3 regions of the Priestia sp. MDV22-iso46 genome follow, and region 2 is predicted to be linked to each of the others. Evidence: predicted binding sites of a transcription regulator. Region 2 holds the regulator's gene; each other region holds the start of a gene.
The links. Region 2 encodes LexA, which represses DNA repair genes until DNA is damaged. Its sites were predicted from a motif close to CGAACATATGTTCG; they were not measured.
Positions count from the first base shown of each region.

Region 1: a site for LexA is predicted at 3,200-3,213, ahead of uvrB (excinuclease ABC subunit UvrB). Genes of this name have one in related genera too.
Region 3: a site for LexA is predicted at 2,592-2,605, ahead of AC4NPH_RS05790 (sigma-70 RNA polymerase sigma factor region 4 domain-containing protein). Genes of this name have one in related genera too.

Region 1 is NZ_JBZVWT010000004.1:144,584-149,139, forward strand. Features, by position in the region: gene uvrA (excinuclease ABC subunit UvrA) at 1-1,146, opposite strand, end outside; gene uvrB (excinuclease ABC subunit UvrB) at 1,153-3,132, opposite strand; gene AC4NPH_RS21670 (sigma-54 interaction domain-containing protein) at 3,468-4,556, shown strand, end outside.
Region 2 is NZ_JBZVWT010000002.1:642,827-647,382, forward strand. Features, by position in the region: gene AC4NPH_RS15185 (magnesium transporter CorA family protein) at 1-1,189, opposite strand, end outside; gene lexA (transcriptional repressor LexA) at 1,402-2,019, opposite strand; gene yneA (cell division suppressor protein YneA) at 2,166-2,495, shown strand; gene AC4NPH_RS15200 (YneB family resolvase-like protein) at 2,549-3,217, shown strand; gene AC4NPH_RS15205 (DUF896 domain-containing protein) at 3,287-3,517, shown strand; gene tkt (transketolase) at 3,685-4,556, shown strand, end outside.
Region 3 is NZ_JBZVWT010000001.1:1,110,513-1,115,068, forward strand. Features, by position in the region: gene AC4NPH_RS05770 (CBS domain-containing protein) at 1-423, shown strand; gene AC4NPH_RS05775 (hypothetical protein) at 489-614, shown strand; gene AC4NPH_RS05780 (aldose epimerase family protein) at 677-1,732, opposite strand; gene AC4NPH_RS05785 (DinB family protein) at 1,922-2,446, opposite strand; gene AC4NPH_RS05790 (sigma-70 RNA polymerase sigma factor region 4 domain-containing protein) at 2,748-3,641, shown strand; gene fsa (fructose-6-phosphate aldolase) at 3,704-4,372, opposite strand; gene AC4NPH_RS05800 (hypothetical protein) at 4,433-4,556, opposite strand, start outside.

The DNA.
Region 1 (4,556 bases), on a different contig from region 2:
CTCTACGTTCCGAAGCACGCCTTCAAATTCGATATAATTTTCTCTTACTTGGCCAAAATCATTTTCATAGCGAAAGTAAATTTTTTCTTTACCGCTGCCATATAATACTTTATCAAATAAATGTTCCGGGATATCTCGCACCGGCACGTCCATATCGATGCCGTAATGTGTACATACGGCTTCAAGCAGCTGCGGATAGTATTGAGAACTTGTTGGCTCCCAAGGTGCAATTGCGTGCTGACGAAGCGTTAAGTCATAGTTAGGAATAACTAAATCTTTATCCACTTCCAATTTCGTTCCTAACCCGTCACACGTTGGACACGCCCCGTACGGACTATTAAATGAAAACATGCGGGGCTCAAGTTCTCCAATGGAGAAACCACATTTTGGACAAGCATGATGCTCACTAAAAAGCAGTTCTTCTTCACCTATCACATCAATAATTACTTTTCCTTCTCCAAGGCGAAGAGCTGATTCCAAAGAGTCCGACAAACGAGCGGCTACACCTTCTTTTACAACAACGCGATCAATCACTACTTCAATGGAGTGCTTTTTGTTTTTTTCCAGTTCAATTTCTTCTGTTATTTCACGCATTTCTCCGTCTACTCGAATGCGAACGTACCCTTCCTTTTTAATATCTTCTAACACTTTTACATGGGTACCTTTTCGTCCAGATACCACAGGTGCCAGTACTTGAAGTTTTGTGCGTTCAGGGTATTCTAAAATTCTATCTACCATTTGCTCAATCGTTTGAGATGTAATTTCAATTCCATGATTAGGACAAATCGGCTTTCCTACACGAGCAAACAAAAGGCGTAAATAGTCATAGATTTCCGTCACAGTTCCGACGGTTGAACGAGGGTTTCGGCTCGTTGTTTTTTGATCGATTGAAATAGCAGGGGACAATCCTTCGATCGAATCTACATCTGGCTTATCCATTTGACCTAAAAACTGTCTTGCATATGCCGAAAGCGACTCGACATAACGTCTTTGTCCTTCTGCATAGATTGTATCGAAAGCCAAAGAAGATTTACCAGAACCTGATAACCCTGTTAACACCACTAATTTGTCTCGTGGGATTTCAATATCGATATTTTTCAAATTGTGGGCTCGTGCACCTTTTACCACGATTTTTTCCATCGCCATGTTTTGTCACCCTTCCGCTTTTAATTCTAGAATCAAGTCACGAAGCTCAGCTGCGCGTTCAAAGTTAAGCGCTTTGGCTGCTTCTTTCATTTCTTGTTCCATTTCTTCTACGAGCTTTGCTTTTTCTTTTTTGTTGAGCTTATCAAATGCCGGTGCTTCTTCATACGTTTCTGTATCTTCTGCTACTACTGTTGCACGAATTGAGCCTCGAACTTCTTTTTGAATCGTTGTTGGTGTAATACCATGCTCTTCATTGTAAGCTTCTTGAATACTTCTACGACGCTTGGTCTCATTGATAGCAATGTCCATGGAGTTTGTGATGCGATCTGCATACATAATGACATGTCCATTAGCATTTCGCGCAGCACGTCCGATGGTTTGAATAAGCGATCGTTCTGAACGCAAGAATCCTTCTTTATCCGCGTCTAATATGGTTACTAACGAAACTTCCGGAATATCTAAACCTTCACGAAGTAAGTTAATTCCTACAAGCACATCGTACTTTCCAAGCCGCAGCTCTCGGATAATTTCAATACGCTCGAGCGTCTTCACTTCAGAGTGAAGATATTGAACTTTAATGCCGATTTCTTTTAAGTAGTTCGTTAAATCCTCAGACATTTTCTTTGTTAACGTCGTAACGAGTACTCGTTCATTTCGCTTAATCCGGTCATGAATTTCTCCAATTAAATCATCAATCTGCCCTTCAATTGGTCGAACTTCAATATTTGGATCCAATAATCCCGTTGGACGGATAATTTGTTCAATCACATCAGGTGCCTTCTCAAGTTCATAAGGACCTGGTGTTGCGGAAACATGAACAATTTGGTTAATATGCTGTTCAAATTCATCAAATTTAAGCGGGCGGTTATCTAATGCGGACGGCAAGCGGAAACCATGGTCCACTAACACTTGTTTACGCGCTTGGTCTCCATTGTACATTCCTCTAACTTGAGGAATCGTAACGTGTGATTCATCCACAACAAGAAGGAAATCTTCCGGGAAGAAGTCCAGCAATGTATAAGGTGTAGAACCAGCGGGACGAAGCGTTAAATGACGAGAGTAGTTCTCGATTCCCGAACAAAAGCCCATTTCTCTCATCATTTCTAGGTCGTAGCGCGTGCGCTGCTCCAAGCGCTGCGCTTCTAAAAGCTTGCCTGCTTCTTTTAGCTTCTCTAGCTGTTCTTCTAGTTCTTTTTCAATATTTTGAATGGCAACACGCATTTTTTCTTCTCTCGTGACAAAGTGAGATGCCGGGAAGATAGCTACATGTTCACGATCACCAATGATTTCTCCTGTTAGAGCGTCAACTTCTCGGATGCGGTCAATTTCATCGCCGAAAAACTCGACGCGAATACAGTGTTCATCTCGAGACACAGGGAAAATCTCCACAACATCACCGCGAACGCGAAACGTTCCGCGCTTAAAGTCAATATCATTTCTTTCGTACTGTACATCTACTAGCGTACGAAGCAGCTGATTGCGCTCTTTTTCCATTCCTACTCGAAGAGATACGACCATTTCTTTGTATTCTTCCGGAGACCCTAAGCCATAAATACAGGATACGCTGGCAATAATAATGACATCTTTTCGTTCAAAAAGAGAAGAAGTTGCCGAGTGACGAAGTTTATCAATTTCATCATTAATGCTCGCATCTTTTTCAATAAATGTATCTGTTTGAGGTACATAGGCTTCAGGCTGATAGTAATCGTAGTAACTGACAAAGTATTCGACTGCATTATTAGGAAAAAACTCTTTAAACTCACTGTACAATTGACCAGCAAGCGTTTTGTTATGAGCCATAATTAGTGTCGGCTTATTTATTTCCTTAATAACATTAGACATGGTAAAGGTTTTTCCCGTTCCTGTAGCACCTAACAAAACTTGATGCTGCTTACCTTCTTTAATTCCTTTCACGATCTTTTCAATTGCCTTTGGCTGATCACCTTGCGGTTGATATGGGGATACTAATTCAAACTGATCTTTCAAATGAAGGCCTCCGTTTCTATTTTCTTGTTTTATCTATTTTTATTACGATATGTAAAAACCGAAAACACGAACTGATATTCGTATTTTATCACTTTATAATCATAAATGAAACTAATGAGTATTAATCTTATATAGTGTTTGTTTGTTTTTATTTTTTACCCTGTTACTTTATTACCCACTAAATTCTTATACTACCCTTTTCGAAGGGAATACAACTCTTTAGATGAAAGCAACAAAAGAAAGTAAGCTGCGTTATTGTTTGAAAAAGATAGGCTTTTGCGCCAATTTCTAAATTATGATACAGTATAAAAAATATGTACTGAGAGGGGTTTAGTATGGCAAGCGTTGATCAAGTTCTTATAAATAACTCCTTTACAACAGTTGAAGAATCAACTTCTTTAGCTAAAGTGAAATCTGAACTTTCAAACTATGACTTCGTTGTAGTCACAGCAAGTACCTTTTATGTAATACACAAAGATGAACGATACCTTTTAACAGGTCATGACAGGGCATCTTCCATAAAGAAAGTAATAGCGGATACAAATTGGCCTTCATCTTCTACTTCTACGTTAGCCAATTTACAAGCCAACACAAACTGGAACAGACCAGTCCTCATTCAAGCAGAAAACCAAGAAACCACAATAGGACTTGTAACACCTTCACAGTGGATTACACATTTGCATAGCCAAAATGAGATATTAGCTTCCTATTTTGATACATTGGCAGAAACCATTAATGATGCAGTGACAGCGGTCGATAATGAAGGAAATGTAATCTTGTGGAATACTGCTGCGGAACATACGTATAAGATTCAGAGAGATGATATTATTGGTAGAAAAATCGGAGAGCATTTCAAAGATGAATCCATCATTCTACATACGATTCTAAATGAAGGGCGCCCTGTTCGCGGAACGTATCATCGTCCTAATGAACAAACTCATGTGCTCATCAATGCATCTCCTATTATAAGAAACAATCGAGTCATAGGTGGAGTCGCAACTGAACATGACATTACCAATATTGTAAGATTAAATGAAGAAATTGATGTGTCTCTTCTCATTCCGAAAGATAATCCATTTTCTTCTTTCGCGGGTATCAGTCCTGAAATTAAGCAAGCCGTTGACATTGCCAAAAAAGTGGCATCTACAGATATGCCTATTTTATTAACAGGAGAACCTGGTTCTGGGAAAGAAATGCTGGCTCAGGCCATCCACTACGGGGGATCCAAACATAAAGAACCTTTTTTATCTTTAAATTGCGCCACTATTCCATCGGGACTCCTGGAAATTGAGCTCTTTGGTCATCAAAAAGATGTCTTTTCAGAAGATCCAACGACCATTGCGGGAAAACTGGAGCAGGCTCATAACGGGACGTTATTTATTGAAGAAATTGATAAAATGCCTCTTGAAATTCAAGTGAAGTTT
Region 2 (4,556 bases):
GGTACAAAGTACCAAGGGTTTCTTTGACTTCTTGATAAAGAGAATTGATATGAAAGATTTTTTTAAAGAGCTCAGAAAACTCTTGACCTTCTGTGCGAGAGCTAATTTCTAAAAACAAATATTTACCTGAAAACACGGTAATAGAGCGGATTAGTCGTTCAATGCCCTCTGAATTTTTATGAAACGTGAGCTGAGAATATTCATAAGATAGTTTTAGCAACACGATTTTATAGAAAAAATGTAAAAATAAATTATAGTAATGCTGGCCAAATAGATGATTCATCAAAAGCTGATCCGTTTTAGAGTCTGTCGATTTAGAAATACACGAAAACACATGGTCTGTTATGACGTAATAGGTTTCAGGAGCCCATCTGGAATACACATGTTTAGTATTATACGTTTTAATATACTCATGATTGTGTGCAGAAATAAACGCTTTCCCGCCAGGCGTATAGCTATTTAGCTGTCCAGTACGAAATAAAGTTGTGGAATTAATCTCTTGCTCTTGATTTACCGTTACATAACTTAACACAAACATCCGTTCATCGATAAAATAAGGAAGGCTCCCAACGTGCTGTTCACGTGTGGCTTCTTTCTTGATGTGTTCGTTCAAAAATGGCGCGAGCTGTGAAAAAATATAATCTTGCACTTTGCTATAGCGATGATGTTCATAGGTAATGGTGGATCCATGCTCTTCAGCAAGCTTCGGTTCTAATACACGAAAATGATTCATGAACTCTAAAATATCATCATAGGTGTAATGATTATGGCTCATCTCAGTGCGAATGGTCATGACGCCAATTTCAAAAGGACATAAAAAAACATCCACAGACAGCACGTTGCTAGACACGGTGGTGGAGGAAGTGTGTAAAGTAATGGTATGGTCTATTTTTTTTGAAAATCTAAGCAACCCTTCTTTTTCGCACGAGTCAGGGAATAGAATGCATTCAATGTAAGGAAGAAAATATTGATCCAGGCTATCATGAGATACGTAATATTGTTCTCCGTAGTATTCTTTTTCTAAATGTTTGTTTTGAATGGAAAAAAACTCGAACAAATTTGCTTCCAGTGCATGAACAAGCTGCTCTTTATTTTTTCGGTCAAAGGAAAAAGGAAAAAGAAACATGTTCATTGCTTTGGTAGGTACAATGGTTTGAAATGGTTCTGTTTTCCTTGGTGTATTGGTCATAAACTACATCCTTTTTATAGTCGGTTGTATTTCCTTGTAAGAGTCGAGGAAATGCAGATAGAAAGTAAAGGATAAAACAAGCTTTATAAAAACCGTTCTACCTGCCTGCGATGATTCAACGTATCATTTATAATATGCCAATTTTTTTTAGAAAACAAACGTAAAAAAACCAACTAACATCATGATTAGTTGGTTTTACATACAGTGTCTGATTAGTGAATCGTGCGATATACACCAGTTACTTTTCCTAAAATCGTTACGTGGCGAAGAATAATAGGCGCCATCGTTGAATTTTCAGGCTGTAAACGAACGAAATTTTCTTCTTTAAAGAAGCGTTTTACCGTTGCTTCGTTGTCTTCGGTCATAGCGACCACAATATCTCCATTATTAGCTGTTTGCTGCTGACGTACGATTACCATATCGCCATCTAGAATACCTGCTTCAATCATACTTTCTCCCATAATTTCAAGCATAAATACATGATCATCTGGAGAAACGAATTTATCTGGAAGAGGGAAATATTCTTCCACATTTTCAACGGCTGTTATAGGAAGACCCGCTGTTACTTTACCAATAACAGGAACATTAATGACATTGCTTTTAGGGATGTTTACTTCGTCTAGTTGAAGAACTTCGATTGCTCTCGGTTTTGTTGGATCTCTGCGAATTAACCCTTTGCTTTCTAAACGAGCTAAATGCCCGTGTACAGTGGAGCTAGAGGCTAATCCTACCGCTTCCCCAATCTCGCGAACAGAAGGCGGATAACCTTTTAATTTTACTTCGTGCTTAATAAAATCTAGTATGTCTTGTTGACGTTTTGATAGCTTCATATTTTTCACCTCGATTTTAGCTATTCTTTAGGTGAATTATACCACGTGATGTGTCAATATACAAACATAAGTTCGAAGAATTCCATTGACAGAAACAAATGTTCTCACTAAAATAAGAACATATATTCTGATAGGGGGATCATAATATGCAACAATTCTTACATTCTATGAAACATTACGCTATTTTTTTTGCAGTTATCGCTGCACTTACATATGTATTGACGCTGGTTTTAGGAGCGGATAAAGTAGATTTAGACAAATATTCAACGGTTACTATTACAAAAGGAGATACGCTTTGGGACTTGTCCAACAAGTATCATAATCACCATCATTTGACCACCAATGAATTTGTCAAATGGGTTGAAGACGTCAATGATTTAAACTCAGACACTGCCCAGTCTTTATCTCCTGGAGATAAATTATATATTCCTGTTTTAAAAAAAGAGTTACATAATCAAGTGGCAATTGAACAGTAGTGTGTAACGGCCGTTCCTGAATATTGTTAGAAGCCGAAAAGGTCGTGATAAAAGTGGATGCCATTATTTATTGCCGTGTCAGTACGGATAAAAAAACCCAAGAAACATCTTTACAGCGCCAGCAAGAAGAATTAAAAAAGCTTGCTGATCTTCACCATCTAAAGGTGAAAAAAGTCGTGATGGAAAAAGCAAGCGGATATGATGTAGACAGAGAGGGTATTTTGGATGTTCTTCATACAATGAAAGAAGAGAAAATATCTGTGCTGCTCATTCAAGACGAAACACGATTAGGCAGAGGAAACGCCCGAATTGCGCTGCTTCATGCTTTTCATAAAGAAAATGCTACAATCTATACGATTAGTCATCAAGGCCAGCTTCAGCTTTCAGAATCTGACTCAATGGTGTTAGATATTATTAGCTTAGTGGAAGAGCATCAGCGGAAATTACATAATGCTAAAATTAAAAGAGGAATGAAAAGAGCCGTAGAAAACGGTTATCGTCCGCAGCAAAATTTAAAAAATCAAGGAGTTAACTCGGGAAGAGAAAAAAAAGAAGCGCCGATTGAAGAAATTGTCCGCCTTCGTCATAACGGCTTAACCTTTGCTGAAATTTCAGTTACGCTAAAAGGTTTTGGTTATAATATTTCAAAAGCGACGGTACATCGTCGCTATCAAGAGTACCAAGACAGTGCTCAATCTCTTGATAAAACGAAAGAGATTTAGTAAGATGACTACATGTTGCCGGAACGGTTCGGTAATTTTAATTATTGATTATAAGGAGATAGGTTTTATATGCTATCAAAAGATAAACTTGCTCGTATTAATGCTCTTTCAAAAAAGGCAAAGGCTGAAGGGCTGACAGAATCTGAAGCGAAAGAACAGCAAGAGCTACGTCAGGAATATTTAAAAGTTTTCCGACAATCTATGACAAATCACCTTCATACGATTAAAGTTGTGGACGAAGAAGGTAAAGATGTTACGCCTAAGAAGTTAAAAGAGAGTAAAAAGAAGCGTCTTCACTGAGACGTTCTAGTAAAACTAGAGGGAGAGTTCCCTCTAGTTTTTTGTATATTTTTAATAAGGCACACAAAAACTGTAAAAGTGGAAATTTTTTTGGTTCAAGTATTGTACAAATAAGCAAATCATTAGTATGATAACATATGTACATAGTTTTGAAAGGAATGAAGAGTATGACACAACGTATTGAAGATCTTTCGATTGCAACAATTCGTACTTTATCAATCGATGCGATTGAAAAAGCAAATTCAGGTCACCCAGGTATGCCAATGGGAGCTGCTCCAATGGCATATACATTGTGGACAAAATTTATGAACATCAATCCAAAGAATCCAAACTGGTTCAACCGTGACCGCTTTGTATTATCAGCAGGACACGGATCGGCACTATTATACAGCTTGCTTCATTTAGCTGGATATGACTTATCAATTGAAGACCTTAAAAACTTCCGTCAATGGGGAAGTAAAACACCAGGTCATCCAGAGTTCGGTCATACAGCAGGTGTTGATGCAACAACTGGCCCACTAGGACAAGGTATTGCAATGGCTGTTGGTAAAGCAATGGCAGAACGTCATTTAGCTGAAACATACAACAAAGAAGGTTTAGAAATTGTAGACCACTTTACGTATGGTATTTGTGGTGACGGAGACTTAATGGAAGGTGTATCTGCTGAAGCAGCTTCATTAGCGGCACACTTAAAATTAGGACGTTTAGTTGTTTTATACGATTCAAATGATATTTCTTTAGACGGAGATTTAGATCGCTCGTTCTCTGAGAACGTAGAAGATCGTTTCAAAGCTTACGGATGGCAAGTAATCCGCGTTGAAGACGGCAATGACTTGACAGCGATTGCAAACGCAATTGAAGAAGCAAAAGGCGATTTAACACGCCCAACGCTAATTGAAGTAAAAACAACAATCGGATTTGGTTCTCCAAACCACGCGGGTACTTCTGGCGTGCACGGTTCTCCATTAGGTTCCGATGAAACAAAATTAACAAAAGAAGCTTATGCATGGACATTTGAAGAAGATTTCTATGTGCCAGA
Region 3 (4,556 bases), on a different contig from region 2:
ATGACTACAGTACGTGAAGTTATGACTAAAGATGTGAAAGCTTGTGCACCGCACGACCCAGTAACAGCAGCTGCAAAATTAATGCGTGATATTAATTGTGGTTCTGTGCCGGTGTGTCAAGAAAATCGAGTAATGGGAATGATCACAGACCGTGATATCGTATTAAACTGCGTGGCGGATGGAAAAGATTGCAACACTGTGCATTGCCATGATTGTATGACCAAAGATGTAATTACGTGTTCTCCGGATACGGATATTCACGAGTGTGCACGTATGATGGCTGACCATCAAATTCGCCGCATTATTGTAGTGGAGAATAATAATATGGTTGGAATCTGTGCAATCGGCGACCTTGCGACGGTTAACGTATATGTTGATGAAGCCGGTGCAGCATTAAGCGAAATTTCTAATCAAGTTCATTAAAACTTTTCAGCATATAAATCCTTAATGCTTGTACAAAATAACCCTGTCTGCAAGGAGGTGCTAACATGCCAAATTTAAACGATAACAAATTTAAAAAGATTCAGTCTGAGAGTCAAAAGCAAGGAAAGTCTCAAGAAGAATATGCAGCTGAGCTTGACGCTAATCGTGCAAAAAGCCAAAAGAAAAAGTAACAATAAAAAAGGATTACAATTGGCAGAGGCTCGTTTGTAATCCTTTTTATCATCCCGTTTTGTTACAGGCTGCGATCAGTTATAAATGTATAGTGAGTATATGCTTCATACTTTTCACCGGGCTTTAATACACAAGAAGGAAAATGCTTATGATGAATAGCGTCCGGTAAACCTTGTGTTTCTAGGCAAACACCGAGGTATTTCTCTGAGTGAACTCCTCTAATTTCGAATTCTTCGTCTAGATGATTTCCCGTATAGAGAACAACTGAAGGCTGATCCGTTTTGACTTCTATTTTGCGGCCGCTTGCAGGATCAAATAATGACATCTGATTTTTAGCTTCTGCTTCTAAAAGAAATGGATGATCGTACCCTTTACCCACTAATATGTTTTGCGGATGTGTGGATTCCACACCTTCCTTGAGACTATGTCCTTCTCTAAAATCAAATGGGGTACCTGTGACATTTAGCGTTTCTCCAGTAGGTAAAAGATCATCATTCAACTCTAAGAATTCGTTACTTTTCAGCTTCAAAACATGATCCAAGACCGTTTCTTTTAGATTTCCGCTTAAATTGAAATACGTATGATTTGTTAAATTGATAAGAGTGTCTTGATCTGTTGTTCCTTCATAAGAAATATGGAACTCATTTTTATTCGTTAATGTATACGTAACTTTCACTTCAAGGTTGCCGGGATACCCTTCTTCTCCGTCTTTACTTACATATGTAAATTCAACACCTACATGGTCACTTGCTTCAATTATTTTGGCATTCCATATCTTATGGCTGAATCCTTCTTTTCCGCCATGCAAATGGTTGTTTCCTTCATTTTTCTCTAGACGATAGGTTTCATTATTAAGCTCAAACGATGCTCCACCTATACGCCCTGCTACGCGTCCGACCACAGCTCCGAAATAAGGAGAATACTTTTGGTATTCTTCTATTGAATCAAATCCCAATACAACACTTTCAATCTTCCCTTCAGAATCCGGCATTTCAATATTTGATATCACACATCCATAGTCAAGGCAGGTGATTTTAAGCCCTTCATCATTTAATAAGGTATAAGCATGTACAGCTTGATTGTTTAGTTCGCCAAATTTCTCTGAGTTCACTTTCACTTTTAATCAGTCCAATCCTCTTTTTATTCGTAAATTGCTTAACGGACCCTACATGTTATAAACATCGGATATGTTGTTATAGTTCCCTCTGCAATACTTCCTGAATCTTCATTATTCTCATTTTATTGTAATCGTGTACATTTCTTAATTCAAGCTTGAATGATAAAGGCTGGCCACTGTGTGTCATTGCTATTTCTTTAGTATTCCTAAGTATTCTTCCCAAGGTCCTACATCTTCTCTATATCGTTCTGCCATTACTCGAACAATTTGCGCAATATGGGTTAAATCATGAGCAACCCAAGTCGAGAGCAACTCTCTGACTTTTACTTCCCCAAACGCCGGGTGTTCTCCTCTCACTTCAAGGTGCTTTTCATGCTTAACTAGCAGCTTTAGTTGATGTAAATTCTGTATTCTTATTTTTTTGAATTCAAGAAGCTTCTCTTCAATAGAACTAGCAGATTCCTTGTTTAAATGGGCATAGCGGTCAAACGGAGGAAAAGCTCCCTCTTTTCCTTTTTGAAGGATAAATTCTAGCCTTGGTATCCAATTGTTTTTTTCTGCTTCTATTAAATGTTCTATGACTTCGGAGGTATTCCACGTTCCTTCTCCTTCATTGCATTGCAGCCACCCTGCAGATAGACCAGACAAAAGTTTTTCAAGTGTTTGTGGCGTATGCTCAAGTATTTCAATCGCTTCTTTTAAATTAAAATTCATATCAATTCCCCTTTCTCAACGTAATGATGCTGAGCTATCAGTTATGTAAATCCTTTAGAGATTATAGTCAATTTTACCATAATTCGCTTCTATTAAAGGAGCCAACTATTTTTCTAATTCCTTTTATGATGACTAAAACAAAACAAGAACACACGTTTGGTTTTTCTCTAGAAATATGATAAAATATATATAGACTAAAACGCAGTGAGTATCAGTCTGAATAGGCACTGCTCATTCGTAAAATAGATTGCTAGCAACTTTTTCATCTTGAGCTTTTCGTGTGAATTGGAGTGAGACAACAGTGAGTAAAAATCAAAAGCGATGGACAAAAGAAGAAGATAGATTTCTTATCCAACACTATGGTGCTATGACGCTTCAAGAGATGGGTAAGCATTTACATAGAAGCAAGGAATCGGTTAATAAACGACTTACTCGATTAAATCTTCGTGCTTCGGATACAGCTTTACGTAAAAAATGGACGCTTGAACAAGATGCTTTTTTGCAGGAGAACATTGATATCATGAATAACCGTGAAATGGCACATTCCTTAGGCAGAAGTCCTTCTTCTATTGCTACGCGCATAAAAGTTTTGGGACTAACACGAAAAACGGCGATGCGAAGATGGACGCTGCAAGAAGACGAATATTTGCTAAGGTATTACGGGGTAAAACCTCTTTCACACATATCAGCTAAATTACAGCGAAGTGTGCAAGCGCTAGAATCGAGGTTGAACCGTTTAGAAGTGTATGGAGCCAAAGCACACGTAGGACATATTACAGCGTGTGAACTAGCAGCCTGCCTTGAAGTAGATGTTCATACAATTTACAAGTGGATTCATAAAGAGAATCTACCGTACAAAATGATCATTGCCAAGACCAGAACATTTATGGGAATTGACATTCAATCTTTTTGGAAGTGGGCTGAACAAAATAAATCGTGCCTTAACTTTTTTAAAATACCTAAAAATACGCTTATTCCAGAACCAGCGTGGGTGAATGAACAAAGAAAACTAGACTATGTAAAGCGCCCTAAATACGAGCATAAAAAGTGGACAGCAGAAGAAGATGCCAGATTGTGGCGTATGTTTTATCAGGAAAAGCGCAATCAGCGAGAAATTGGGCAGCTGCTCGGGCGTTCGAAAAATAGCGTGCAGCGACGCTTAGAGCGTTTACGTAAAAAGAAACTAGTTAGTTAAACGATAAAAAGCTTGGAATAAGCTATGCTTACTCCAAGCTTTTTTATTGATATGACTTTTTGTTAAGCTTTAACTGCTTTTTCCCAATCTGCTGAAAATTTTTCCATTCCTTGGTCAGTTAACGGATGTTTTGCTAATTGCTCAATAACAGCGTATGGAATTGTGGCAATATGAGCTCCTGCAAGTGCTACACGCGTTACATGATCCGGATGTCTTACAGATGCCGCAATAATTTGAGAGTCGATGTTTTGAACGCGGAATAACTCAGCAATTTTAGATACCAGCTGTACTCCGTCTTCTGAAATATCATCAAGACGTCCTAAAAATGGAGAAACATACGTCGCTCCAGCACGAGCTGCTAAAAGCGCTTGGTTTACTGTAAAGATAAGGGTTACATTTGTTTTTACGCCTTTTTTTGCAAGGTAACGTGTCGCTTCCAAGCCAGCTAATGTCATAGGCAGCTTAATCGTAATGTTTTTATCTCCGTCGTTAATTTTAATCAGTTCTTCAGCTTGAGCAATCATGTCTTCAGCAGAAAGTGCGTCAGGCGTTACTTCAGCAGAAACGGATTCAACTTCCGGTACCATTTGAAGAATTTCTTCGATACGGTCTTCAAATCTTACGCCTTCTTTTGCTACTAAAGATGGATTTGTTGTCACACCAGCTAGAACACCTACTTTGTATGCTTTCTTAATATCCTCAAGGTTTGCTGTATCAATAAAAAATTTCATCTCACTATTCCTCCTTATTGTTATACATCAATCTGCATTTCCATGTACGCGAACTATAGCTTAGCCAATTTGCTGCAGGGCATATAGATTTTCTATAGAAGCGTTTTCAATCTCTTTTGCAGTTAATACCTTTAATTTTTCTAAAAATTGTATAGCGTCCACTCGGTCTTCAATGTCTTCTTCT